3 regions of the Arthrobacter sp. FW306-05-C genome follow, and region 1 is predicted to be linked to each of the others. Evidence: predicted binding sites of a transcription regulator. Region 1 holds the regulator's gene; each other region holds the start of a gene.
What was found. The regulator LexA, encoded in region 1, represses DNA repair genes until DNA is damaged. The targets are predictions, from matches to a motif close to TCGAACANNTGTTCGA.
Positions count from the first base shown of each region.

Region 2: a site for LexA is predicted at 2,102-2,117, ahead of LFT44_RS00660 (LexA family protein). Genes of this name have one in related genera too.
Region 3: a site for LexA is predicted at 4,041-4,056, ahead of LFT44_RS20290 (shikimate dehydrogenase). Genes of this name have one in related genera too.

Region 1 is NZ_CP084556.1:1,504,797-1,512,622, reverse strand. Features, by position in the region: gene LFT44_RS06990 (MFS transporter) at 1-409, opposite strand, end outside; gene LFT44_RS06985 (SseB family protein) at 469-1,353, opposite strand; gene priA (bifunctional 1-(5-phosphoribosyl)-5-((5-phosphoribosylamino)methylideneamino)imidazole-4-carboxamide isomerase/phosphoribosylanthranilate isomerase PriA) at 1,374-2,120, opposite strand; gene LFT44_RS06975 (hypothetical protein) at 2,243-2,401, opposite strand; gene hisH (imidazole glycerol phosphate synthase subunit HisH) at 2,402-3,169, opposite strand; gene hisB (imidazoleglycerol-phosphate dehydratase HisB) at 3,166-3,792, opposite strand; gene LFT44_RS06960 (histidinol-phosphate transaminase) at 3,853-4,971, opposite strand; gene LFT44_RS06955 (LysM peptidoglycan-binding domain-containing protein) at 5,083-5,433, opposite strand; gene lexA (transcriptional repressor LexA) at 5,793-6,530, shown strand; gene LFT44_RS06945 (ATP-dependent DNA helicase) at 6,656-7,826, opposite strand, start outside.
Region 2 is NZ_CP084556.1:131,287-139,112, reverse strand. Features, by position in the region: gene LFT44_RS00680 (glycerophosphodiester phosphodiesterase) at 1-81, opposite strand, end outside; gene LFT44_RS00675 (hypothetical protein) at 128-376, opposite strand; gene LFT44_RS00670 (HAD family hydrolase) at 498-1,316, opposite strand; gene LFT44_RS00665 (hypothetical protein) at 1,436-1,993, opposite strand; gene LFT44_RS00660 (LexA family protein) at 2,131-2,562, shown strand; gene LFT44_RS00655 (Y-family DNA polymerase) at 2,586-3,884, shown strand; gene LFT44_RS00650 (lmo0937 family membrane protein) at 3,968-4,114, opposite strand; gene LFT44_RS00645 (ABC transporter substrate-binding protein) at 4,405-5,583, shown strand; gene LFT44_RS00640 (matrixin family metalloprotease) at 6,010-6,792, shown strand; gene LFT44_RS00635 (carbohydrate kinase family protein) at 6,880-7,826, opposite strand, start outside.
Region 3 is NZ_CP084556.1:4,371,394-4,379,219, forward strand. Features, by position in the region: gene pcaG (protocatechuate 3,4-dioxygenase subunit alpha) at 1-262, opposite strand, end outside; gene pcaH (protocatechuate 3,4-dioxygenase subunit beta) at 265-1,134, opposite strand; gene LFT44_RS20285 (bifunctional sugar phosphate isomerase/epimerase/4-hydroxyphenylpyruvate dioxygenase family protein) at 1,174-3,066, opposite strand; gene LFT44_RS20290 (shikimate dehydrogenase) at 3,066-3,947, opposite strand; gene LFT44_RS20295 (IclR family transcriptional regulator) at 4,101-4,964, opposite strand; gene LFT44_RS20300 (MFS transporter) at 5,198-6,517, shown strand; gene LFT44_RS20305 (ATP-dependent DNA ligase) at 6,683-7,771, opposite strand; gene LFT44_RS20310 (AEC family transporter) at 7,825-7,826, opposite strand, start outside.

The DNA of each region.
Region 1 (7,826 bases):
TGCGGCGCTGGTCGCCCTCGGCCAGGACACCGAGGGACTGCCGGACCACGCTGAAGATGGGCAGCGTGAGCAGGCCGCCCACGAAGACCAGCGGAAGGAGCCATTGGTAGGACACGTGCGGCACCACAGCCCAGATCACAGTTTCTGAGATCACCGAGGGGATGAGCGCGGTGCGCAGCCCCACCGTGTCCACACGCCGCCCACGCCAGGGCGCTCCGAGGGCGATGCCGATGGTCATGACGGCCGCGGCAGCGCCGGCCGCGGCATAGCCTTGGCCCAGGGTGAGGACGATGTGCAGGGTGAGCAGGACGCCGGCGGCCGAGTGCGGGATCCGGGCAACCATGCCCACCAGCAGCAGCCGGCGGATAGGCCGGATGGCGAGCAACTCCCGGTAGAGAGCGAAATTCACGAAAGCGGTCCTTCAGGGTGCGCCGCAATCCCGGCGGGGATCACCCATCCGGCTGGCGGCTAGTCGGAAGCGCGCCTTAGTTTGATCTCAAGCGAATCGACGCGCTCCCCAAACAATACATTCCGCGACCACTCCGCCTGCAGGCCGGCTACCAGTTGCTGGACACCGGCGGCGTCCAGGCCGTCCTCGAGGTACAGCACCACCTGCAGTTCCGGCCCCGTACCGCCGCCCGGGAGTACTGATCCGTCGGCGGCCCTTGCGGCCACTCCCCCGCCGGGCAGGAGCTCGAGCCGGCGGATGGCGGCAAAGCCGGAGGCCGCGCGGCCCATTTCGGCTGCGAGCTCCTCGTCGCTGTAGGAGGGGATCCAGTCATGCTGCTTGGCGAGGGCCCAAACGCCGGGCCTGCGCACCACGAACGTCACGTCGGCGCCCGGGTCCAGGACCAGGAGTTCGGCTCCTTCCGCGACTGCCGAGAGCGCCGCCCGGGCGGCGTAGACGGCTACCGGCCTGGCCTCCGGATGCCATGCCGACAGCGCGGCGGCCGAGGTGAATGCCGGCAGCGCGGTCCTCCCGTCGGCTGCCTTGAGCGTCACCAGGGCCATGTCCGCCTGCTTGTCGGCGTGCAGGCCGTGAGCGGTCTCTTGCTCCTCAGCCAACTGCGCCACGATCGGGATGAAGACCCGCGCAGTTGCCAGCGAGGAAACGACTGCTTCTTCACCGCCCCGTCCCTCACGGAGCGCCGCGACCGCGGCGACGTAGCCGGCGTCGGCCGTGCCGTCGTCGTCCTCGAAGTTATGGATTTTGGCGTCGTCGCCGGCGAGGCTCCGCCCCGCCCATGGCTGGCCCGCAGAATCCGTGGCGCCGCCGGCACCGGCCAGCGCGGCAGCAATATGTCCGGGCAGCCGGCGGACTGCAGGGCGTTCCGGTTCCTCGACGTTGGACATGGCTTTAGTGCGCCCCGGACCTAGCGCCGGCCGGCGACGTCGAGGGCCTCCGGAAGCGTGAAGGCTCCCGAGTACAGGGCCTTGCCCACGATGGCGCCTTCCACGCCCAGGGGGACCAGCGAGCGGAGGACCTTGAGGTCGTCCAGGCTGGAGATTCCGCCGGAGGCCACCACCGGCTTTCCGGTCTTCTCCACCATCTGGCGCAGGAGTTCCACGTTCGGTCCCTGCAGCGTGCCGTCCTTGGTCACGTCGGTCACCACGTACCGGGCGCAGCCGGCCTCTTCGAGGCGGCCCAGGACGTCCCACAGGTCCCCGCCTTCCTTGGTCCAGCCGCGGCCCGCAAGGGTCGTGCCGCGGACATCGAGCCCCACGGCAATCCTGTCGCCGAAGCGCTCGATGGCCCGGGCGGTCCACTCCGGGTTCTCCAGTGCTGCGGTGCCAAGGTTGACCCGTGCGACCCCCAGGTCAAGGGCTGCTTCGAGCGTCTCGTCGTCACGGAGGCCGCCGGAGAGTTCCACCTTGATGTCCAGCCGGCCCACCACCTCCCGGAGGAGGTCGGCGTTGGATCCGCGCCCGAAAGCGGCATCCAGGTCCACCAGGTGGACCCACTCGGCACCCTGCTGCTGCCAGTTGAGTGCCGCTTCAAGGGGGGTGCCGTAGCTGGTCTCGCTCCCGGCCTCGCCCTGGACCAGCCGCACGGCCTGGCCGTTGACGACGTCGACGGCGGGCAGCAGTTCAAGTACCGGCAGGTCATGTGCGGTGGTCATACTCATCCTCGGTGTTGGTTCTCGGGCTCAGGGCGATTGGCTGAAAATTGGGCGGGCTTGGGGCGTGCCGTTGCTGATGTGCCGGGCGGACTCCCCAGGGCGGCCCACCCTCCGGTGGGTACTCAGCTGGCCGGCAGTGTGAGCAGGTAGGCGGCGAGCAGCGCCATGGCGGCCAGGACATAGAACGCCACCTGGGTCCACAGCGGCTTGCGCTGCTGCCGGAAGGAGATGCCGCCACCGATCAGGATGCCGGCGAGCCCCATCAGTAGTACGGACCACATCTATGCGCCGCTGCCGGGGTCGGCTGATGCTGCTCCGGAACTGGATTCGTCATTGGCTGGTTTGCGCAGGCCTTCCACCCAGTTACGCAGCAGACGCGCACCGGCGTCTCCTGATTTTTCGGGGTGGAACTGGGTGGCGCAGAGCGGGCCGTTTTCCACGGCCGCAATGAAGGGAGCGCCGTGCTCGGACCAGGTGACCATCGGCGGAGCCATCCGGGGCTGGATCACGTCGAAGTTCCATTCCTGCACGCCGTAGGAGTGCACGAAGTAGAAGCGCTCGTTTTCGACGCCGGCAAAGAGCTTGGAGCCTTCGGGGACCTGGACGGTGTTCCAGCCCATGTGGGGGACGACTTCCGCGGGAAGGGCCTCCACCTTTCCGGGCCACTCGCCGATGCCTTCGGCTTCGGTGCCGTGCTCCACGCCGGCCTCGAACAGGACTTGGAGGCCTACGCAAATGCCCAGCACCGGGCGGCCGCCGGCAACGCGCCTGCCGATGAGCCGGATGCCGTCCACGGCCTTGAGTTCGCGCATCACCGTCTCGAAAGCGCCGACGCCGGGCACCACCAGTCCATCCGCGTTCAGCACGTCCTCCGGCTTGGAACTCAGGATCACTTCCGCGCCGGCACGTTCCAGTGCGCGGACCGCTGACCGAACGTTCCCGGAACCGTAGTCCAGAACCGTGACAGTTGGCTTGCCCTCGGGGGAAGGCAGCTTGCGTGAGGCGGAGGGGTCGATGATGGCCCCGTCCTTAAGGACCTGGCCGCTCACAGTGCGCCCTTGGTGGACGGGATGCCCTCGACGCGGGGATCCGGTTCGACGGCGGCGCGCAGGGCACGGGCGAAGGCTTTGAACTGCGCCTCGACGATGTGGTGCGGGTCCCGGCCGGCCAATACGGTCATGTGCAGGCAGATGCCGGCGTGCAGCGTGATGGCTTCGAAGACGTGGCGGGTCAGGGAGCCAGTGAAGTGGCCGCCGATCAGGTGGTACTCCTGGCCTGCCGGCTCGCCGCCGTGCACCAGGTAGGGGCGGCCGGAGACATCCACTACCGCGTTGGCAAGCGCTTCATCAAGCGGCACAGTGGCCTCACCGAAACGTCGGATTCCCGCCTTGTTGCCCAGGGCAGTGCGCAGGACCTCGCCGAAGGTGATGGCAACGTCCTCCACGGTGTGGTGGACGTCGATGTGGGTGTCGCCGGTGGCCTTGACCGTCATGTCGATCAGGGAGTGCTTGCACAGGGCAGTCAGCATGTGGTCGTAAAACGGCACCGAGGTATCGATATCCGACACTCCGGTTCCGTCGAGGTTGATCTCCACGAGGACGGAGGACTCGCTGGTGGCACGCTCCATGCGGGCGGTCCTGGCCGCAGCCGTATTCAATCCGGTTGGACTCATGGTGAAAGGATCCTTTGTGGGAGAAGAAGTGGTTCAAGGCGCCGACGCCGCACTATAAGTCTAGGCGGGAAGCGCGGCCTGGCCCGCAAGGATGCGTTCCAGGGACGTGAGGAAGGCTGTGGTTTCCGCCTCAGTGCCCGCAGTAACCCGAAGGTGGCCGGGGATGCCGACGTCACGGATCAGCACACCGGCGTCCAGCAGTTCCTGCCAGACCTGGTGGGGGTTTTCCAGGCCGCCGAAGAACACGTAATTGGAGTCGGAGGCCGCGGGCGTCAGGCCCATCCGTGTCAGTTCCGCCACGATCCGGTCCCGCTGGGCCTTGATGTCCTGGACGTCCGCCATAAGGGCCTCGCGGTGTTCGAGGGCGGCAAGCGCAGTGGCCTGGGTGATGGCCGAGAGGTGGTACGGAAGGCGCACCAACCGCAGGGCGTCGGTGACCTCCGGCGCGGCGGCCATGTAACCAAGCCGGGCGCCGGCCAGGGCAAATGCCTTGCTCATGGTGCGGGACACGATCAGCCGCTCCCGGCCGGGAAGCAGGGTCAGCGCGCTGGGCGTTCCGTCGTGCGCGAACTCGTGGTAAGCCTCGTCCACGATCACGATCGCCTGGCCGTCCTCCCCGGCCTCGTAGACAGCCTCCACGACATCCAGACCGAGCCCGGTTCCCGTGGGATTGTTGGGCGAGCAGAGGAACACGATGTTCGGCTGCAGTTCCTTGACCTGCCGTGCGGCCGACTCTGCGCTCAGGTCGTAGCCCTCGGAGCGCTCCCCGGTGATGTACTGCGTGTCGGTCCCGCTGGCCAGCAGGGGGTACATGGAGTACGTGGGTGGAAAGCCCAGGGCGGTGCGGCCCGGGCCTCCGAAAGCCTGAAGGATCTGCTGCAGGACCTCATTGGAGCCATTGGCTGCCCATACGTTGTTTTCGTCAAGCCCATGCCCGAGGTACTCCGCCAAGGCTTTCCGGAGTGCAGTGAACTCCCGGTCAGGATAGCGGTTCAGGCCTGCGGCAGCCTCCGTGACTGCGGCGGAAATGGCGGCGTGCACATCGGCGGGGACGCCATGGGTGTTCTCATTGACGTTCAGGAGAATGGGGACGTCCAGTTGGGGCGCCCCATAAGGGGTGAGCCCGCGAAGGTTGCTGCGGAGGGGAAGCCGGTTCAGACGCTCTAGCTGGTCGTTCACCTGAACAGTTTAGTTGCCGCAGCAACGACCGGAAAATGTGACGGTTCCTGTTCGCCCTCAGCGTGCCACATCCCGCTTCTCCGGCGCCATGCCTGGAGTGGACAGCGGGCTTCAGTGTGTTGGGACAAACAGTTGCTGCCCGGGCAGGACTGAGCCGGCGCTGAGGTTGTTGAGCTGGACGATGTCTGCCACCACGTCCCGGGCGTCCCGGTTCGGATCAACAGCACCGGCGATGGTCCACAGTGACTGGCCCGGCTGCACGGTAACCGTGACAGTCGGTGTCACCGCCAAATCCGCGGCGGAGTCTGAGGCCTTGGCGGGCGAGTTGAAGAACCCCGACAGCGACAGCAGGAAAACAGCGACGAGTACCAGCGGAACGCCGATCAGGACGATCCGCCCCCGCCGGGTAAGCCGCAGGGGCGCGGACGAAGGTGAAACGTGGTGACGAGATGAAGCTGACATGAACTGAGCCCTCCTGGACCTGCCGTGCTGCCCGGGTGTTCCCCCGAGGCCGCCCCGACCATTCAGACGACGGTCCGGAACTTCCTCCGGCCACGTTTTCGAATAGGGCGTGCGCTGGTTAGAACACATGTTCGAACTTTGCTTGTTAAGTTTTAGCACCTATCAACGAACAATGTCGAGACTCGCTAGAACAAATGTTTGAAAAAGCAATGTGGCTGGCCTAGCTTTGAAACCAAAGAACAACCACCCCTGAAGTTGAACAGCAGGGTCTGACAATGACAGTGGGAGTCCTTCCGGCGGTGCGTGCAAGCCAGCACCGGGGCGGAAGATCCGGCGGCAAGCGAAAGGCATTGGCGAATATGGCAGCAGCAGCCGCCGGGGGCAGGACCGCCCCGCAAACCAAGAGGACCGCCAAAGGCTTGACGCCCCGGCAAAAGAAAATCCTCGAAACCATACAGCGCTCCGTCAATGAGAACGGGTACCCGCCCTCCATGCGCGAGATCGGCGACACCGTCGGACTGGCAAGCCTGTCCAGCGTGACCCACCAGCTCTCCCAGCTGGAAAAACTCGGTTACCTGCGTCGCGATCCCAAGCGGCCCCGCGCCATGGAAGTGCTGATGCCCCTCACGCTGGACGGGGGTACCGGCAAGGCCGCAGGCGACTCCCCTGCGACGCAACCCGCCGGCGGAGGCGCCTCAGTGACCGAGCTGCCCACCGCGCTCGATACCGCAATGGTTCCCCTGGTGGGCCGGATCGCTGCCGGCGGTCCCATCCTCGCGGAGCAGCTTGTTGAGGATGTTATGCCGCTCCCCCGCCAGTTGGTGGGCCAGGGCGAACTCTTCATGCTGCGGGTGGCCGGCGACTCCATGGTGGACGCCGCCATTTGTGACGGTGACTGGGTGGTGGTCCGGCGCCAGGCTGACGCAGCCAACGGGGACATCGTTGCTGCGCTGCTCGACGACGAAGCGACCGTCAAGACCTTCCGCCAGCGCGACGGCCATACCTGGCTGCTCCCCCAGAACACGCAGTACGAACCCATCCTGGGCGACCATGCCACCATCATGGGCAAAGTCGTCTCGGTCCTGCGTTCGCTCTAGCGCGCTCCCTCCCGCCACAAGCACCGGCCCGCGCTGCAGGAATCCGTCCGGGCCGTCCTGGGCCCCGCGGAGGCACTCCAGGGGCGCGCTGTGCCCCTGGAGCTCCGCGGTGCGTCGTCAGGAGGCTACCGGACTGCGTCCGCCCCCAGCCTGGTGAGGGCTGCCAGCGCCTTGCTGCGGTCCGTGGTGGCCCAAAACGGCGGCAGGGCAGCCCGCAGGAACCCGGCGTAGCGCTCGGTTGCCAACCGGGAGTCCAGCACGGCCACAACGCCCTTATCCGCGGTTGACCTGATCAACCGCCCGGCGCCCTGGGCCAGGCGGATGGCCGCGTGGGTGGCTGATACGGACATGAAGCCGTTGCCGCCGGCCTGTGCCACGGCCCGGGAACGCGCCGTCATCAGTGGATCGTCCGGCCGCGGGAACGGAATACGGTCAATCACCACCAGCCGGCAGGAGCCGCCCGGCACGTCGACTCCCTGCCACAGGGACATGGTTCCGAAAAGGCAGGTGTCCGGCTCATCGGCGAACTGTTTGACCAGGGCGGTCATGGTCGACTCCCCTTGGCACAGGACGGTCACGTCCAGTTTGGGCCGCAGGGCGTCTGCGGCCTCCTCGGCAGCCCGGCGTGAGGAAAACAGGCAAAGGGCTCCCCCGCCGGACGCCTTAATCAGGGCTTCCAGTTCCTCCAGAGCCTCCGGAGACACCCCGCGGCCGGGCTTGGGCAGGTGCCCGGCCACATAGAGGATGCCCTGCTTGGGGTAGTCGAAGGGCGAGCCGACGTCCACGCCGGTCCAGCTGGGGGCGCCGTCGCCAAGAAGGCCCAGTCCTCCTGCAGCAGGTTCAAAAGCGGAACCGATGGCCAGGGTGGCGGAAGTCAGCACGACAGTGTGGTCGGCAAAGAGCCCTTCCCGCAGCCGCCCGGCGACGGACAATGGGGCGATGTTGATCAGCACCGGCGCAGTCTCGTCCGGCGGCGAGTAGCCCTGGCCGGGGTCAAAGGTGCTGGCGCGGGAGAACCACACGACTTCCCGGTTTTCCCTGGCGGCGACCAGACGCTCGCACAGTTCCAGGATGAGCATGAGGCGGGACCTGGCCAGCTGCCGGCCGCCGTCGGCAGTGGTGTTGCTGTCCCCTTTGGAATCGGACAGTGCAGCCCGGCAGGCCTCACGGAGCTGGTCCACGCAGTCCAGCTGTTCATCGTTCAGGCCGTTGGGAAGCAGGCCGCTGGGTGCGCCGGCGAGGGCCAGCTCAAGGTTGGCCGCTGCGGCATTGAGGGCATCAACGGTGATGGCGGTG
Region 2 (7,826 bases), 1.4 Mb from region 1:
GCCCGAGAACCCGCGGTGGGCCATGGCGATGGGCAGCTGCCGCCCGGCGTCGTCCGGGTGCTCGAAGAAGGGCAGGGTCACACTGCGAGCGTACCCGAGGCCCGAGGCCTTCAGTCAGCGCGGCAGTTCAGCCATCGCAGGGAAGGATGTCCACGCCGTCACCGCAGTGCAGCAGGGTCCGCCCGCGGCCGCCGTCGAGGTGGACCCAGACCGCCGTGTGGTCCGGCGTGATGGTGTCCACCACGCCGCCCGATTCAAAGCCGGGCGAAAAGAGGACCCGGACCCGGTCGCCCTGGCGCAGCTGCTTCCAGTGCGGAGCGGGCGTTGCTGCGCGGAGCGGCGCCTCAGCTGCGTGCTGCTTGGTGCTTCTTGCCATCGTTACCCCCTTTGAGCCGGCGGAGGTGCCTGCTCTCCACGCTTGACGCTACGGCGGGAAGGTAAACGCCAGGTGAGCGGAAGCTGGGAAAACGGTGGCGCCGGATGCGGCAGGCTGGGGTTCAGGAAAACTGGACGCCCAGGGAAGCGAGGCGGGCCTCCAAAACCTGGGCCACGCCGTCGTCGTCAAAATGCGGTGCCTGCTGCCCCGCCGCGCGGATGGCCTCCGGGTGGCCGCTGGCCATGGCATAGCCGTGGCCGGCCCACCGGAGCATTTCAATGTCGTTGGGCATGTCCCCGAAAGCCACTACGTCGGCGGCCCCGATGCCCAAGGCGGACGCATACTCGGCCAGCGTGACGGCCTTGTTCACGCCGGGCAGGGACAGTTCCAGCATCGCGACGCCGGGCGAAGAATGGGTGGCCGCGGCCAGGTGTCCGACAGCGGGAGCCACCTCGGCGAGGAAGTCGTCAGGCGTGCCGTCGCGGACGATGGCGAGGAATTTCACCACAGAGTCCTCGCCGGTGAGCGTGTCCTTCAGCGGCGCCGGGGTGAATTCGGCGAGCAGCTCGCTGGACTCGTTCTCGATGAAGCCCGGTTCCAGATGGAAGCCGGTGAGCGTCTCCGCGGCGAACAGCGCAGCCGGGCGGAGCTCCTTGATGATGCGCCGGACTTCCAGGACAGTGTTGATGGCCAGGGTACGGGCGGAGACCAGGCGGTCCGCTTCCAGGTCCCACACCACGGCGCCGTTTGAGCAGATCACGCGGCCGGTGTGGCCCAGTTGTTCTTCGAGGGGGTGCAGCCACCGGGGTGGCCGGCCTGTAACAAAGACAAGTTCGACGCCGGCATCACGGCAGGCGTGGAAGGCGCGGACGGTGCGGGGGCTGATTTTTCCGTCATGCCCGAGGATCGTTCCGTCGATATCGCTTGCTACCAGCCGCATCCTGCAAGTCTACGTGGGTCATTGGGCAGCCGGAGTGCGCTGGAAGGCGGCAGGGCGTCGTCGTACTTCCCCGCAACGCACCTCCCGCGTCTGTTGGATCACGGACGTGCCCCCTTCCATCAGGGGATGATGGCAGCCGATTCCACGGAGTAGAGCCGGGCATAATTCAGGCACATGCTCAGGCTTTCATCGGCGGGGACCCGGTTGCCGGTGAGGGCTACCGGGTCGCGGTTGGCAAGCCGGGGGCCGGCGGGCAGGAGGAGTGTTTCGCCATCGAGGCTGGTTCCTTCGGGGAAGATCAGCGTGTAATCATCCCCAGCCTCCGACTGCAGGATGACACAGCCTGCCCCGTCCTTGGCCAGCGTGCCTCTGAGCTCCGCCTCAGGCCCGGAAGCGGAAGGCTGGCCGGAATGGACCGCCACTTTCAGCCCGTCCGCGCCCTGCAGCATGCCGGTGGCAAGTTCCGGGGAGGCCGGCACCGGCCGGAAGGCGTAGCGGCTGGCGGCGCCGTCCGCAGGGTTCATGAGGAACTCCACTCCCCGCGCCTGGTCGGTGTCCAGGTTCCGAGGTGCCGTTGTCGGCGGGGCTGACGGCTTCGCCTGCCCCTCCGGCGGGCCGCTGTACTCGCAGCCCGTCAGCGCGGCGAGTATCGCTGCAGGAACCAGCCAAAACCGCACGAACCGCATCCGCTTCCCCCAGAGCTGACAGTGCTCCCAGCCTAGCCTCTCCGCGCCCTGGACCGTGAGGAGTGCCGGTTGTCAGCCTCCGGGGCTACACTGAAACTATCGAACATATTTTCGAATAAAGGTGTGTTGTGGGCGTTATTGTCGGTCCCCGCGTGATAGACGCGGGTGCCTCGTTGTTCTCGGTGCTGATCTCACCCGTGGCGGTGGCGGCGGGCTTTCCGTCGCCCGCACAGGACTACTTTGACGGCCGGATCGACCTGAACGCGCACCTGATCAAGGACATCACCAGCACCTTCGTGGTCCGCGTGACCGGTGACTCCATGGAGGGAGCGGGCATCAGTGACGGCGACGAACTGATCGTGAACCGGGCGTTGGAGCCCAAGGACGGATCCGTGGTGATCGCGGTGCTTGACGGCGAACTGACGGTCAAGCGCCTCCGCATCACCCGCACCGGGGTGCTGCTCCAGGCGGAAAACCCCAAGTACCCGGACATCCATGTGCCCGCCCTGTCCGAGCTGACCGTCTGGGGCGTTGCCACCAGGTGCCTGCACCATGTTTGAGGCCGTGATGGCTGGGAAGTCCCATGGCTAAGCCTATGGTGATGCGGCAGATGCCGCAGATCGCTCATGTGGACGTCAACTGCTTCTATGCCTCGGCCGAGCGCGCGTTCGACCCCTCCCTGGAGGGACGCCCGCTGGTGGTGCTGTCCAATAACGACGGGTGCGCGGTGACCCGCTCCCCCGAGGCGAAAGCCCTGGGCATCACCACCGGTGAACCCTGGTTCAAGCTCGCGCCGCGGGCCAAGGAGTGGGGCCTGGTGGCAAAGTCGAGCAACTATGAGCTGTACGGGGATATCAGCGCCCGTGTGATGGAACTGCTGGGCAGGTACTCGGCTTGGCTGGAGGTCTACAGCATTGATGAGGCATTTCTGGGCGTGAAGGGCGGCCCGGGAGAGCTGCTGGCCCTGGGCCGCAGGATGAAGGAGGCAGTCCGGCGGCACGTGGGCGTCCCGGTCTGCGTGGGCATTGCGCCCACCAAGACCCTGGCCAAGCTCTGCAATAAGTGGGCCAAGAACAATCCTGCTTTTGGCGGGGTCTGCCTTTGGGAGTCGGTCCCGGCAGACATGCGGGAGGCGCTGATGGGCCGCCTGCCCGTGGATGAGATCTGGGGCATCGCCGGCCGGCTCACCAGGCGGTTGAACGTCCTGGGGATCTTCACCGTCCTGGACCTGGTCCGCGCGGACCCCGTGGTGATCCGCGACAGGTTTTCCGTGGTCCTGATGCGCACCGTCCTGGAGCTCCGCGGCACCCCCTGCATCCCCATGGAGGAGGAACGGATTGGACGCGACCAGTTGATCTTCTCCCGCTCCTTCGCCACGCCTGTGACCACCACCGCAGGCCTTCGGGAGGTGCTCAGCATCTACGGGCAGCAGGCAAGCGCCAGGCTCTCAAAGCACGGGCTGCAGGCGAAGGTCCTGACGGCATTCGCTGCCACCTCCCCGTTCAGGGACAACGAGCAGGCCTACCCCTCGGTATGCGTCTCACTGCCCATGCCCACGGCGGATCCGCTGCTGCTCACCAAGGCCGCGCACGCCCTGTTGCCGCACACCCGCGAAGGGCTGAAGTATGCCAAGGCGGGCCTGATGCTCACCGACCTGCGGCCCACGGGAAACCAGCCGCCGCTGAAGCCGTTCGAGAACCGGCATGAGGAACGCGGGATCGGGCCGCTGCTTGAGGACGTGAGCAGGCGTTTCGGGCGGGGTGCCATCGGATTGGGGCACGCGGGCATCAAGTCCGGTTTGGACTGGACCATGAAACGGGACATGCGCTCCCCCCGGTACACCACGCACTGGGACGAACTCCCCCTGGTCAAAGCGGCCTGAAAAGCGGCAGGTCCCGCCGCCGGCACAGTGCCAGCGGCGGGACCTCATTCCTGCATGGAAGTCTTAGTCCGGACGTTGCCCGCCTAGACGCGCTTCCGGGCTGTGACGAAGTGGAAGATTAGGACGACTACTGCAACGACCAAAAGAATGTGGATAAGGCCGCCGCCGATGTTCGCGAGCAGTCCGAGAAGCCAGAGAACAGCGATGATAATGGCGATCCAAAGCAACATGAGAGTCTCCTTGACTAGTTTTTCAAAATCCCCATGCGGGCCACGTACCCACCAAGGCGGCAGCTGAATCAATGCAGGCGAAACAGGAAAAGCAAGCGTTGATCGCATCCGCCGCCGATACCGGCTGCCTATCAGCCCAAACCAAGACGTCGCGCTACGAATTTTGACTTCCCGCTACGCCGCGTTGAGCCTGCGAGTCGCCCCGTGAACGCCTGCTACATGATCGATTGTCGGGCCGCCGGGCGCTCCGTAATCTCGTCTCAGCATCCGCCCGCAGCAAAGGATTTCCCATGGCAAACCCGCAGGACAACAGTCCGCAGAACCAGCAAGGCTCCACCCGCATCGTCGCCGGCCAGTCCGCCAAACCCAACCGCTCGGTAGGCCTGAAGATTGGGATCGCGGCAGCCGTCCTGGCCCTCATTGGCGGGGGTGCCGCCGTCGCCTCCTCCGTTAACAGCGCCACCCCTGCCGCCACGCAGGAGACCGTCCCGTCCGGCAACCCCGCCGCCGAACTGAAGCTGGGCTACTTCGGGAACGTCACGCACGCCCCCGCACTGGTGGGCGTCAGCAAGGGCTTCATCGCCGATGAACTCGGCAGCACCAAGCTCAGCACGCAGGTCTTCAACGCCGGCCCCGCAGCCATCGAAGCGCTGAACGCGGGCGCCATCGATGCCACCTACATCGGACCGAATCCGGCCATCAACTCGTTCGTCAAGAGCCAGGGCGAATCCGTCAACATCATCGCCGGCGCAGCCGCCGGTGGTGCGCAGCTGGTGGTCAAGCCGGAGATCAACTCCGCCGCGGACCTGAAGGGCAAGACCTTGGCTTCGCCGCAGCTTGGCGGCACGCAGGACGTGGCGCTCCGCGCCTGGCTTTCGTCCCAGGGATACAAGACAAACGTCGATGGCAGCGGCGACGTCGCCATCAACCCCACGGAGAACGCCCAGACCCTCAAGCTGTTCCAGGATGGAAAGCTCGACGGCGCGTGGTTGCCTGAGCCATGGGCCTCACGCCTGGTACTGACCGCCGGAGCCAAGGTACTGGTGGACGAAAAGGACCTGTGGGACGGTTCGCTGTCCGGCAAGCCGGGCGAGTTCCCCACCACCATCCTGATCGTGAACCGGAAATTCGCCGCGGACCACCCGGACACCGTCAAGGCCCTGCTGAAGGGCCACGTGAAATCGGTTGAGTGGCTGAACTCAGCGTCCACCAGTGAGAAGGCCACCGTCATCAACGCGGCACTGAAGGAAGCTGCCGGCGCCGAGCTCAAGCCCGACGTTATTGACCGCTCCTTGAAGAACATCGTCTTCACGGTGGACCCGCTGGCCGGGACCTACCAGAAGCTCCTGGCCGACGGCGTGACTGCCGGCACTACCAAGCAGGCCGACATCAACGGCATCTTCGACCTGCGGGCGCTCAACAGCGTGTCCGGCGACAAGACCTCGGCGGCGGGACTCGGCAAGGAGTAGCTCTCACCCCCATCCATTGCTGCGTGTGGGCGGCGCCACCTGCACCCCGCAGCCGGGCCTACCTGGGTCCACTACGCCTCGGTGCCGGCGCTGATTTCTTGCGCAAATCCTGTGCTTTTGCGGCGCCAAGGCTGGAAAGCCCGCCGCTAGGCTGAGGGGGTTGCCCTGCGGCGGGCGGCGAAGGATTGGGGGTTGCCGGTGCACGGTTTCGGGACAAACAGGGATTCGCTGTCGAAGGTCCCAGGCGGTTTTCTCCCACCCAACGTCCGCCGTTCCGCCAGCGGACGGATCCCGCAGTGGGCCATCGATGAAGCTCTTGGAAAGGCCGAGCCCCCGGCACCTTGGCGCAGTCCTGACCCTTCCCCGCCTGGCCGGCGGAAATTCCGGCGCCGGCCAAGGAAGCAAGAGCGCCGGCCGAAGCGGTCGGTGCAGTTCAGGACGATGCTGGGAATCGCCGTCGTGGTCTGCCTGTACTTCACACCGACGCTCTTCGACCGCGTGGTCCTCCCTGTCGCTGCCCCGTACCTGCCCGGCGCGAAGGTGCCGCCGCCCGGCGTCGAGGCCGCTCCTTCTCCCCTCGGGACGCCACCGGCAAGCACCGGTTCCACTGCCTTCGTGCTGCAGGAGTCGCCCAGGGCGGGACAGTCCCTAGTAGCGTACGATCCGTGCCGCCCCGTGCACTACGTTGTGCGTCCGGACAATGCCTTGCCGGATGGAGCCGCCCTAATCAGCGAAGCGGTGGCATCAGTTTCCCGCGCCTCCGGGCTGCAGTTCGTCTACGACGGACCCACTACGGAGGCGCCGGCCGATCAGCGGCAAGCTTTCCAGCCTGACCGCTACGGGAAGCGCTGGGCCCCAGTGCTGATCGCCTGGTCAACGCCGACGGAAACCCCCGACCTCGCCGGAAACGTGGCAGGCCTCGGCGGGAGCGGGTACGCGGAAGCCGTGGGGCAACCGCTGGTCCTCGCCGCCGGACAAATCAGCCTGGACGCCCCTGACCTCGCCGGCATCATGGCCAGCCGGCCGGACGGCGCCGCGGAAGTGCGGGCCATCATCATGCACGAACTCGGACACGTGCTGGGCCTGGCCCACGTCAACGATCCCACCCAGCTCATGTACGCCGAGAACAAGGGCGTGCAGGACTTCGCCGCCGGCGACCGGGCGGGGCTTGCGCTGCTGGGAAGCGGCCCCTGCGTGCCGCAGTTGTGACGCCCGCCCGAAGAAGAACCCATCGATTGCCGCGTACATGCCCTTTTGAACCCTCAAAACGGCACTTAGGGAGCAGTCGATTCCGGCTTAGGCTTCCTTTTCGGCGCCGCGCTTTTCAACCCCGTGCAGCTCGGCGCGGGTGGGCGGGTTCGCGCCGGGACGGGAGACCGTGACCGCTGCCGCACGGGCAGCGTGCTCCAGGAGCTCAGCCAAGGCCTCGACGGGGAGTTCCCGCGGGTCCTGCCGGTTCTGCGCCCCGTCCAGCTCGCGGTCCACCAGGCCCGACAGCAGCGCCGCCATGAACGAGTCCCCCGCACCCACCGTGTCCGCCACTTCAACCTTGGGCGCGGGAACGGATGTTTCGCCGGCGCGGCATACACCCCAGGGGCCCTCCGCGCCGCGGGTCACCACCACCATTGCCGGTCCTTCGTCACCGCCCAGCGCCAGCCACTTTCGCGCCGAATCCAGCACGTCCTCCCCCGGGTACAGCCAGGCCAGGTCCTCGTCGGACGCCTTCACCACATCCGAAAGCGTGACGAACTTCTCCGCCTGCCCCCGCGCATAATCCACGTCCGTGATGATGCTGGGCCGGCAGTTCGGATCGAAGCTGATGGTGGCGGACGGGTGGGCGTATTCGACGGCAGCCAGCACCTCGGTGGCGCCCGGCTTCAGCATCGTGGCGATGGACCCCGTGTGCAGCAGCGTGGTGCCCTGCAGCATGAAGCCGAGCCGGTCCCCCATGCCGGGAAGCTCCCAGGCGAGATCGAACGTGTAGGTGGCCGCGCCGTCGTCGTCAATCAGCGCAGTGGCCACGCTGGTAGGCAAGTCATCCGGGGGTACCGGCAGCATCACCGAACTCGCCCGCAGGTGCGCTGCCACCGAATCCCCGTAGGCATCCCGGCCGTAGCGGCCGATGAACTGCACCGGATGGTCCAGCCGGGCCAGGCCCACTGCCACGTTCAGGGGGCTGCCGCCCACGTGGGCCTGGATTCCGGAGGCGCGCTGGACAACGTCAACAAGGCCTTCGCCGATCA
Region 3 (7,826 bases), 1.6 Mb from region 1:
CGCGTCCCCAGCCGGTGAAGGTGTAGCCGTCGCGGACCAGGGAGCCGGTGCGCTGGACGATCTTGCCGTCGGCATCCGGCTGCCAGATCTCAAGGATGGCGTCCGGGATGGTGTGGCCGGCGCCGTCGTAGACCGTACCCTGCAGGCGGATGCCGCCAGGGAACCCGGGAGGGAGCAGCTCGTTATCCTTCTCGAACGGGAGGGCGTAGCCGTAGAACGGGCCCACGGTCTGCCCGGGGGTGGGTACCAGTTTGGTGCTCATGTCTACTCCTCGTCGCCTTCGGTGCCGAATGCTTCATTCTCGGTCCAGGTCCGCTTGGGGCCGGTCAGGACAATGTCCCAGTTGTACCCCAGGGCCCACTCCGGCTCGGTGAGGCTGTGGTCGTAGGTGGCCACCAGGCGGTCGCGGGCGTCCTGGTCCACGATGGTCTGGTAGATCGGGTCCAGCGGGAAGAGCTGGTCACCCGGGAAGTACATCTGGGTGATGATCCGCTGGGTAAACTCGCTGCCGAACAACGAGAAATGGATGTGCGCCGGCCGCCACGCGTTCAGGTGGTTCTTCCAGGGGTACGCACCGGGCTTGATGGTGATGAACCGGTAGGAACCGTCCGGGCCGGTGATGCAGCGGCCGATGCCGGTGAAGTTGGGATCAATGGGGGCCGGGTGCTGGTCGCGCTTGTGGATGTAGCGGCCGGAGGAGTTGGCCTGCCAGATCTCCACGAGCTGGCCCGCCACGGGGCGGCCGTCGCCGTCCAGGACCTTGCCGGACACGATGATCCGCTCACCCAGCGGTTCGCCGTTGTGCTGGATGGTCAGGTCCGACTCCAGCGCGTGCACGTCCTGGTGTCCGAACGCCGGCGAGAACAGCTCGATGGTCTCCGGGTCCGCATGCTGCAGGCTCTTGGTGGGGTGGCGCAGGATGCTGCTGCGGTAGGGCGGGTAGTCCAGCCGCGGCTGCGTTTCCTGCTGGGCGCCGTCCTTGAGGGCCCGCTGGTAGGCCTCGCCGATGGCGGTGATCTCTGCACTGAGGTCTGCCTGCGATTCGATGGCCTTGTCCAGCTGGTGGGCGGCCTTGGGTTCGGCCGGGGGCACGAGTTCCTCCGACTCCAGCTCCTCGGTGATGTTTTCCGGCACGGCTGGCTCCTTTCTGTTTTGTTCGTTTCCTGCTCTGGTCTAAGTGGTGCGGTGTGGCGTGCTGCGGTGCAGCGAGTCGTACTGGACCGCGTGGCGTACCGGCGCGTTGGGGGCGCCGTAGCCGTCGTAGTTGCCGCGGCGTTCCACCATTTCGAAGAACACGCTGCCCACCGTGGCGGTGTAGAAGTGCAGGAATTCTCCGTCAGCGTCCCGGTCGAACAGCAGGTTGAGCTCCTGCAGGGTGGCCAGGAAATCCGGCTCGAGGTCGAACCGGGCGTCCAGGTCCTCGTAGTAGTTGGCCGGGATCTGCAGGAACTCCAGGCCGCGGTCCCTCGCAGCCCGGGCGGTTGCCACGAGGTCGTCCACGGCGAAGGCGATGTGTTCCTGGTAGGTCTTGCGGGCCTCGTTCCGTGCCTGCTGGATGGGGGCCAGGTTCAGCACCAGCCGCACCGCGCCGTCGGAGGTCTGCATCACCTGTGAGCGCACCAGGCCGCTGGGGCTGGGCACCTCGGCGAAGGGCTGGGGCTCCAGGGCCAGGGCACTGGTGTAGAAGAGGACGGCCTCATCAAAGTGCTGCCAGGGCTGGGCAAGGTTGACGTGGTCGATCACGGCACTGGACCCGGCTGATGGGTGTTCGAGCCCTTCCCCGAACTCATGCGTCCACGCTGCGGTGCCGTCCGGGCTGCCCTGGCAGAGGAAGATCTCGGTGGAGTCCGGCGCGGAGATACCCTGGAACACTTCCTCGTCCGCCTGCACCTTGCGGGCCACCACGGGCGCCTTGAGCTGCTGGGCCCGGGCGGAGGCAATCACGGGGGAATCGACGTCGAACCCCAGCGCGGCGATGGCCGGTTCCGCGTGCTGCGCGGCCTGCTCGTTGATGATCACCCGCGCCTGCCCCATGGTCCACAGCTGGACGTCCTTGGTGCGGTGCCGGCCCTCGAACGCAAAACCCAGCTGGCCCAGCAACTTCTCCAGCTGCGCGGTATCGTCCGCCTTCACCTCGGCAAAGTTGAAGCCGGCGGGCTCGTTCACCTTGGGCAGCGTGGCCAGTTCCATGGGATAACGACGGCGGACCACGCCGCTGTTCCCCGCCGCACCTTCGGCTGGGGTACCGGCCAGCCACTTGGCGCTCTGCTCCTCCAGCCAGATGAGCGAGCGCATGGCGTCCACGGCCGTACGCTCAACGTCGGACTGGCGGAAGACATCGTTGAAGACCTCGAGGGAGACGGGACCGGAGTAGCCTGCCCGGACCACGTGGCCCATGAACTTGGCCAGCTCGAACTGCCCCTCGCCGGGGAATACGCGGTAGTGGCGGCTCCAGGAGAGGACGTCCATGGAGAGCTTGGGGGCGTCCGCCACCTGGACAAAGAAGATCTTTTCGGGGTCAAAGGCCTCGATGTGGGAGGTCTCCCAGTCCCGGCTCAGGATGTGGAACGAGTCCAGGCAGGTGCCCAGGTTGGGGTGGTCCACCATCTCCACCAGGCGGTAGGCGTGCTCGTAGTCGTTGACGTACTTGCCCCAGGCCAGGGCCTCGTAGGCCACCTTGACGCCGTGGTCCCCGGCGAGGTTGGCAAGCTGCGCCAGCTGTTCAGCGCGGACGGCATCGTCGTCGATGGTGGCAGTGGCGACGTTGGAGCAGACCAGGATCGTGTCCATGCCAAGGCGCGCCATGAGCTTGAACTTGGCCTCGGCCCGCCGGAGGTTGGCCTTCAGCGGGTCCGGCGAGACGCCGTCGAAGTCCCTGAACGGCTGGTACAGGTCCAGGCCAAGGCCCAGGTCCGCCGCCATCTTCCGCACGTCCTCGGGGCTGAGCGGGGACGTGACCAGGTCCTGTTCAAAGATCTCGATCCCGTCGAAGCCGGCGATGGCGCAGGCCTGCATCTTTTCCTTCAGGGTCCCGGAGAGGCAGACGGTGGCGATTCCGGTGCGCATCAGGCGGCCACCTCCTCGGCGGCCACGAGTTCCAGGAAGTGTGAGCGCATCCGGTCCGGATCCGCCTCCAGCCCGGTGAAGATCCGGAAGGCGTCGGCGGCCTGGCCTACCGCCATGCGGCCACCGTCCAGCACCTCGCAGCCCTTGGCGCGGGCGCCGCGGACCAGTTCGGTGTCGATGGGGCGGTAGACGATGTCCGCCACCCAGTGCCGGGGCTCCAGCAGGTCCAGGTCCAGCGGGACGCCGGGGTGGGCGGCCATGCCCACCGGGGTGCAGTGCACCAAACCGTCGGCCAGGGGCATGAGCTGCGGCAGCTCCGCCGTCGTGCCTGCCGTGACGGTGCTGTCCGGGAAAAAGGCCTGCAACTCGGCAGCCCGTGCGGCGGCCCGGGCGGGGTCCATGTCCACCAGGTCCAGCGTCCGCACGCCGGCGGTGAGCAGGGCGTAGGCCACCGCCGATCCGGCGCCGCCGGCACCAAGCTGCACCACACGGTCCAGGCGGGCGCCGGGAAGTCCGGCGGCGAGCGCCGCGGCGAAACCGGAGAAATCGGTGTTGTGGCCGATGAACCTGCCGTCGCGGATCACCACGGTGTTGACGGCGCCCAGGCGGCGGGCATCGGGGCTCACCTCGTCCAGGTGCTGCAGGACCAGCTGCTTACAGGGGTGGGTGATGTTCAGGCCGTTGAAGCCCAGGTTGCGGGCGCAGTTCAGGATGTCACCCACGGATTCCCCGGTGAGCCCCAGTTCAAGCAGGTCAATGGGCCGGTAGAGGTAGCGCAGGCCCTGCACATCACCTTCCCGTTCATGCATGGGCGGCGTAAGCGATGGCATCACACCATCACCAACCAGTCCCACCAGGTAGGACTCAGTTCGATTGCTCATGCGTGCAGCTCCTTTGGTACGGCACCGGGCAGCAGCGGAACTTGGGCCGCGCTGCGGGGTGATAGGGATTACGGTACATCAAATGTTCACTTATCGCACCGTTGTTCTAGATACGAACATTGGCGGGTCAAGAGGGCGTAATGAAGCAGCCCGCTAGCGCTGCGGAAGCCGTGCTGCGAGCTCCGCAGCCGCCTCCTGCAGCAGGGGTACATGGGCAACCAGCTCATCCAGGCCCAGTCGGAAGACGGGCACGGCGGTGGCCAGGGAGGCAAAGGCATGTCCCTGGCTGTTGAGCAGCGGGACGGCCACGGCCCGCATGCCGGCCTCGTTTTCCTCATCCATGACGGCGTAGCCCTGCCTGCGGACCTTGTCGATTTCCGCACGGAAGGCGTCGCGGTCGGTGATGGACTTCCCGGTGAACGCTTCCAGCGGCAGCTCGTCCAGCAGTTTTTCCCGTTCGGCGTCCTCGGCGAACGCCACAAGAGCTTTGCCGACGGCGGTGGCTGACAGGGAGCCCAAGTGGCCGGGGTCGCTGGTCACCCGGAAAGTCTGCGGGCCGTCCACCTTGCTCACGGTCAGGTGGTGCAGGCCGTCGCGGACACTCAGGATGGTCGCTTCGCCGGTTTCGGCCGTCACCCGGCGGAGGACCGGCATAGCAGTGCCGGCAAAGCCGTGGTGGTTGGAGACCCGCTGCCCCAGCTGGAAGATCCGCAGGCCCAGGTGGTAGCGGCGGCCGTCCGGCTCGTAGTCGACGAAACCGTCGCGGGTCAGGGAGCCGAGCAGGCGGTAGGTGGTGCTGAACGGAAGTTCCGCCCGGCGGGAGATGTCTGCGGCGGTGGCGCCCCGCGGTTCCTCGCCCAGCAGGACGAGCAGGCCAAGGGCCTTGCCCACCATGTCTGTGCGGTCGGCGGGACGGGCAGCAACCCTTCCCTCCGGAGGCATGGCGTTGACAGGTTCCGCAGTGGGGGCGGCTACAGCGGAGTCGTCGTTGATCGCTGTGGTTTGGTTCACACTCATGACTCCATGTTGCCACAATGTGAGAGCTGCTTCTAGATGGTGATTATTTTTCTTGACAGGTGACAGCACTCACAGTCATAGTTTCTGTATCGCACAAGTAGCTCCCACCATGTGGCTATTTATGCCGGGTCTTTTCCGGACTCCAGCCGCATCGCGCCCCGCCCGCACCAAGGCAGCGGCGGCTGCGACCACCAGATCCATCCGCGACAATGTCGTCACACCAAAGGAACACCATGAGCAAGACACTTCCGTCCGCAGAGGCGGGTGCCCTCACGCATGCCGGGACGCCCAGGAAGGCCGCCCTCGCCAGCTTCCTCGGCAGCGCCGTCGAGTACTACGACTTCTTTATCTTCGGCTCCGCCGCGGCGCTGATTTTCCCCACGGTCTTCTTCCCCAGTGCCGATGCCAACGCCGCCATCATGTCCTTCGCCACCTTCGGCTTCGCCTACGTGGCGCGCCCCGTCGGCGCCATCATCCTGGGCCACTTCGGTGACCGGGTGGGCCGCCAGAAGGTCCTGATGTTCACGTTGGTGCTCATGGGTGCGTCCACCTTCGTCATCGGCTGCCTCCCGGACTTCCGGACTGTGGGCTGGTGGGCTCCGGCCCTGCTGGTGCTGGCCCGGCTGTGCCAGGGCCTCTCCGCCGCGGGTGAGCAGGCCGGCGCCTCCTCCATGACCCTTGAGCACGCCCCGGACAACCGCCGCTCCTTCTTCACCTCCTGGACGCTCACGGGAACGCAGGGCGGCCAGATCCTCGCCGCCCTGGTGTTCATTCCCGTCCTGGCCCTGCCGGATGAGATCAAATTCGGCATCGGCTGGCGCATCCCGTTCTGGCTCAGTGCCGCGGTGGTTGTAGTGGCATTCCTCATCCGCCGCACGCTCCACGAGCCGCCCGCCTTCGAAGAGGCCCGGAAGACCGCACAGATCGCCAAGCTCCCGGTCGCTGACCTGCTCAAGGGCCACTGGCGCGACGTCCTCCGCGTGATCTGCTGCGCCTTCATCGCCGCCGTCTCCACCGTGTTCGGCACCCTGGCCATCAGCTATGCCAAGACCGTGGCCGGCGTTGACGGCACCACCACCCTGTGGCTGGTGGTGGCCGCCAACATCGTGGCCCTGGGCACCCAGCCGCTCTTCGGCATGCTCGCTGACAAGATCGGCCGCAAGCCCGTCTTCATCTACGGCGCCGTGGCCAGCGCGCTCCTGACCCCCGTGTTCCTGCTCAGCCTGGAGTCCGGCAGCGTCCCGCTGATGTTCCTGGCCGCCATCGGCTACTTCTCCGGTGGCTACGCGGCCGCCAACGCCGTATGGCCGTCCTTCTACGCCGAGATGTTCAGCACCAAGGTCCGCTTCTCCGGCCTGGCCATCGGCACCCAGCTGGGCTTCCTGATGGCAGGGTTCGCTCCGGCCATCGTGGCTGCCATGGGCGGCATCAAGGCCGGCGGCTGGGTGCAGATCACCATCTTCACGGCCATCATCTGCGCCATCGCCGCAGTGTCAGCGCTGACCGCCAAGGAGTCCTTCCGGACACCCACCAAGCAGCTCGGCCTGAAGTAGGCGCCCGCGCGCGTTCCTGCCCGGTTACTTAACGCAGAAAGCCCGCCGCCTCCTGGAAAAACCAGGGGCGGCGGGCTTTTCCGTTGCGCCGCAACAGGCTGGACACCGGTAACCGGGCAGGAATGCACGACGACGGAGCCCGGCCGGGTGCCCGGCAGGGGGCCGCTACCCCCGGCCGGTCTCCAGCACCGAGGCCAGGTCAAAGTTCACCGGCTCCTCCAGTTGCTCATACGTGCAGGATTCCGGGTCCCGGTCCGGCCGCCAGCGGTTGAACTGCGCCGTGTGGCGGAAACGGTCGCCCTCCATGTGGTCGTAGCGGACCTCCACCACCAGTTCGGGCCGAAGCGGAACGAAGGAGAGGTCCTTCCCGGCGCTCCACCTGCTGCCTTCGGCGTTCCGCGGCGTCCGCTCGCCCTCCTCCTGCTTGCCCCACGCCCACGGGTGGCCCTCGAAGTCGGTGACCAGCGGCTGGAGCTGTTCGAACAATTCCTGCCGCTTCTTCATGGGGAAGGCGCCGATCACCCCCACGCTGGCCAGGCCGCCGTCGTCCTTGTACAGGCCCAGCAGCAGGGAACCGATGGCGTTCGGGCCACTCTTGTGGAGCCGGTAGCCAGCCACCACGCAGTCCGCGGTGCGCTCGTGCTTGACCTTGAACATCACCCGCTTGTCCGGCTCATACCTGCCGTCCAGCCGTTTGGCGACGATGCCGTCCAGCCCGGCCCCCTCGAACTGCTCGAACCACTGCGCGGCCGTGTCCCTGTCCGTGGTTGCCGCTGTCAAGTGGACGGGTGCCTTGCTGGCCGCGAGGGCTTTCTCCAGCGCCGCCCGCCGCTCGGAAAAGGGCCTGCCGGTGTAGTCGTCATCATCGAGGGCAAGGAGGTCGAAGGCCACGAAGGAGGCGGGTGTCTGCTGTGCCAGCAGCTTCACGCGGCTGGCGGCGGGATGGATCCGCTGCTGCAGGGCGTCGAAATCAAGGCGGTCGCCCGAAGTCCCCACCAGGATGATCTCGCCGTCCACCACGCACCGGGGCGGCAGGTTCTCCTTGAGCGCGGCAACGAGTTCCGGGAAGTAGCGGGTCATGGGTTTTTCGTTGCGGCTGCCGATCTCAAGATCGTCACCATCGCGGAAGATGATGGAGCGGAAGCCGTCCCACTTGGGCTCATAGCTGAGGTCCCCGCTGCCTGGAATGCCGTCGATGCCGCTGACGGCCTTGGCGAGCATGGGCGGGACGGGCGGCATCACGGGAAGTTCCATGTGCCCATTCTTGCCCGGCCGGCCCGCTTGGCGGTAGGGCGGCACGCCCGGCGTC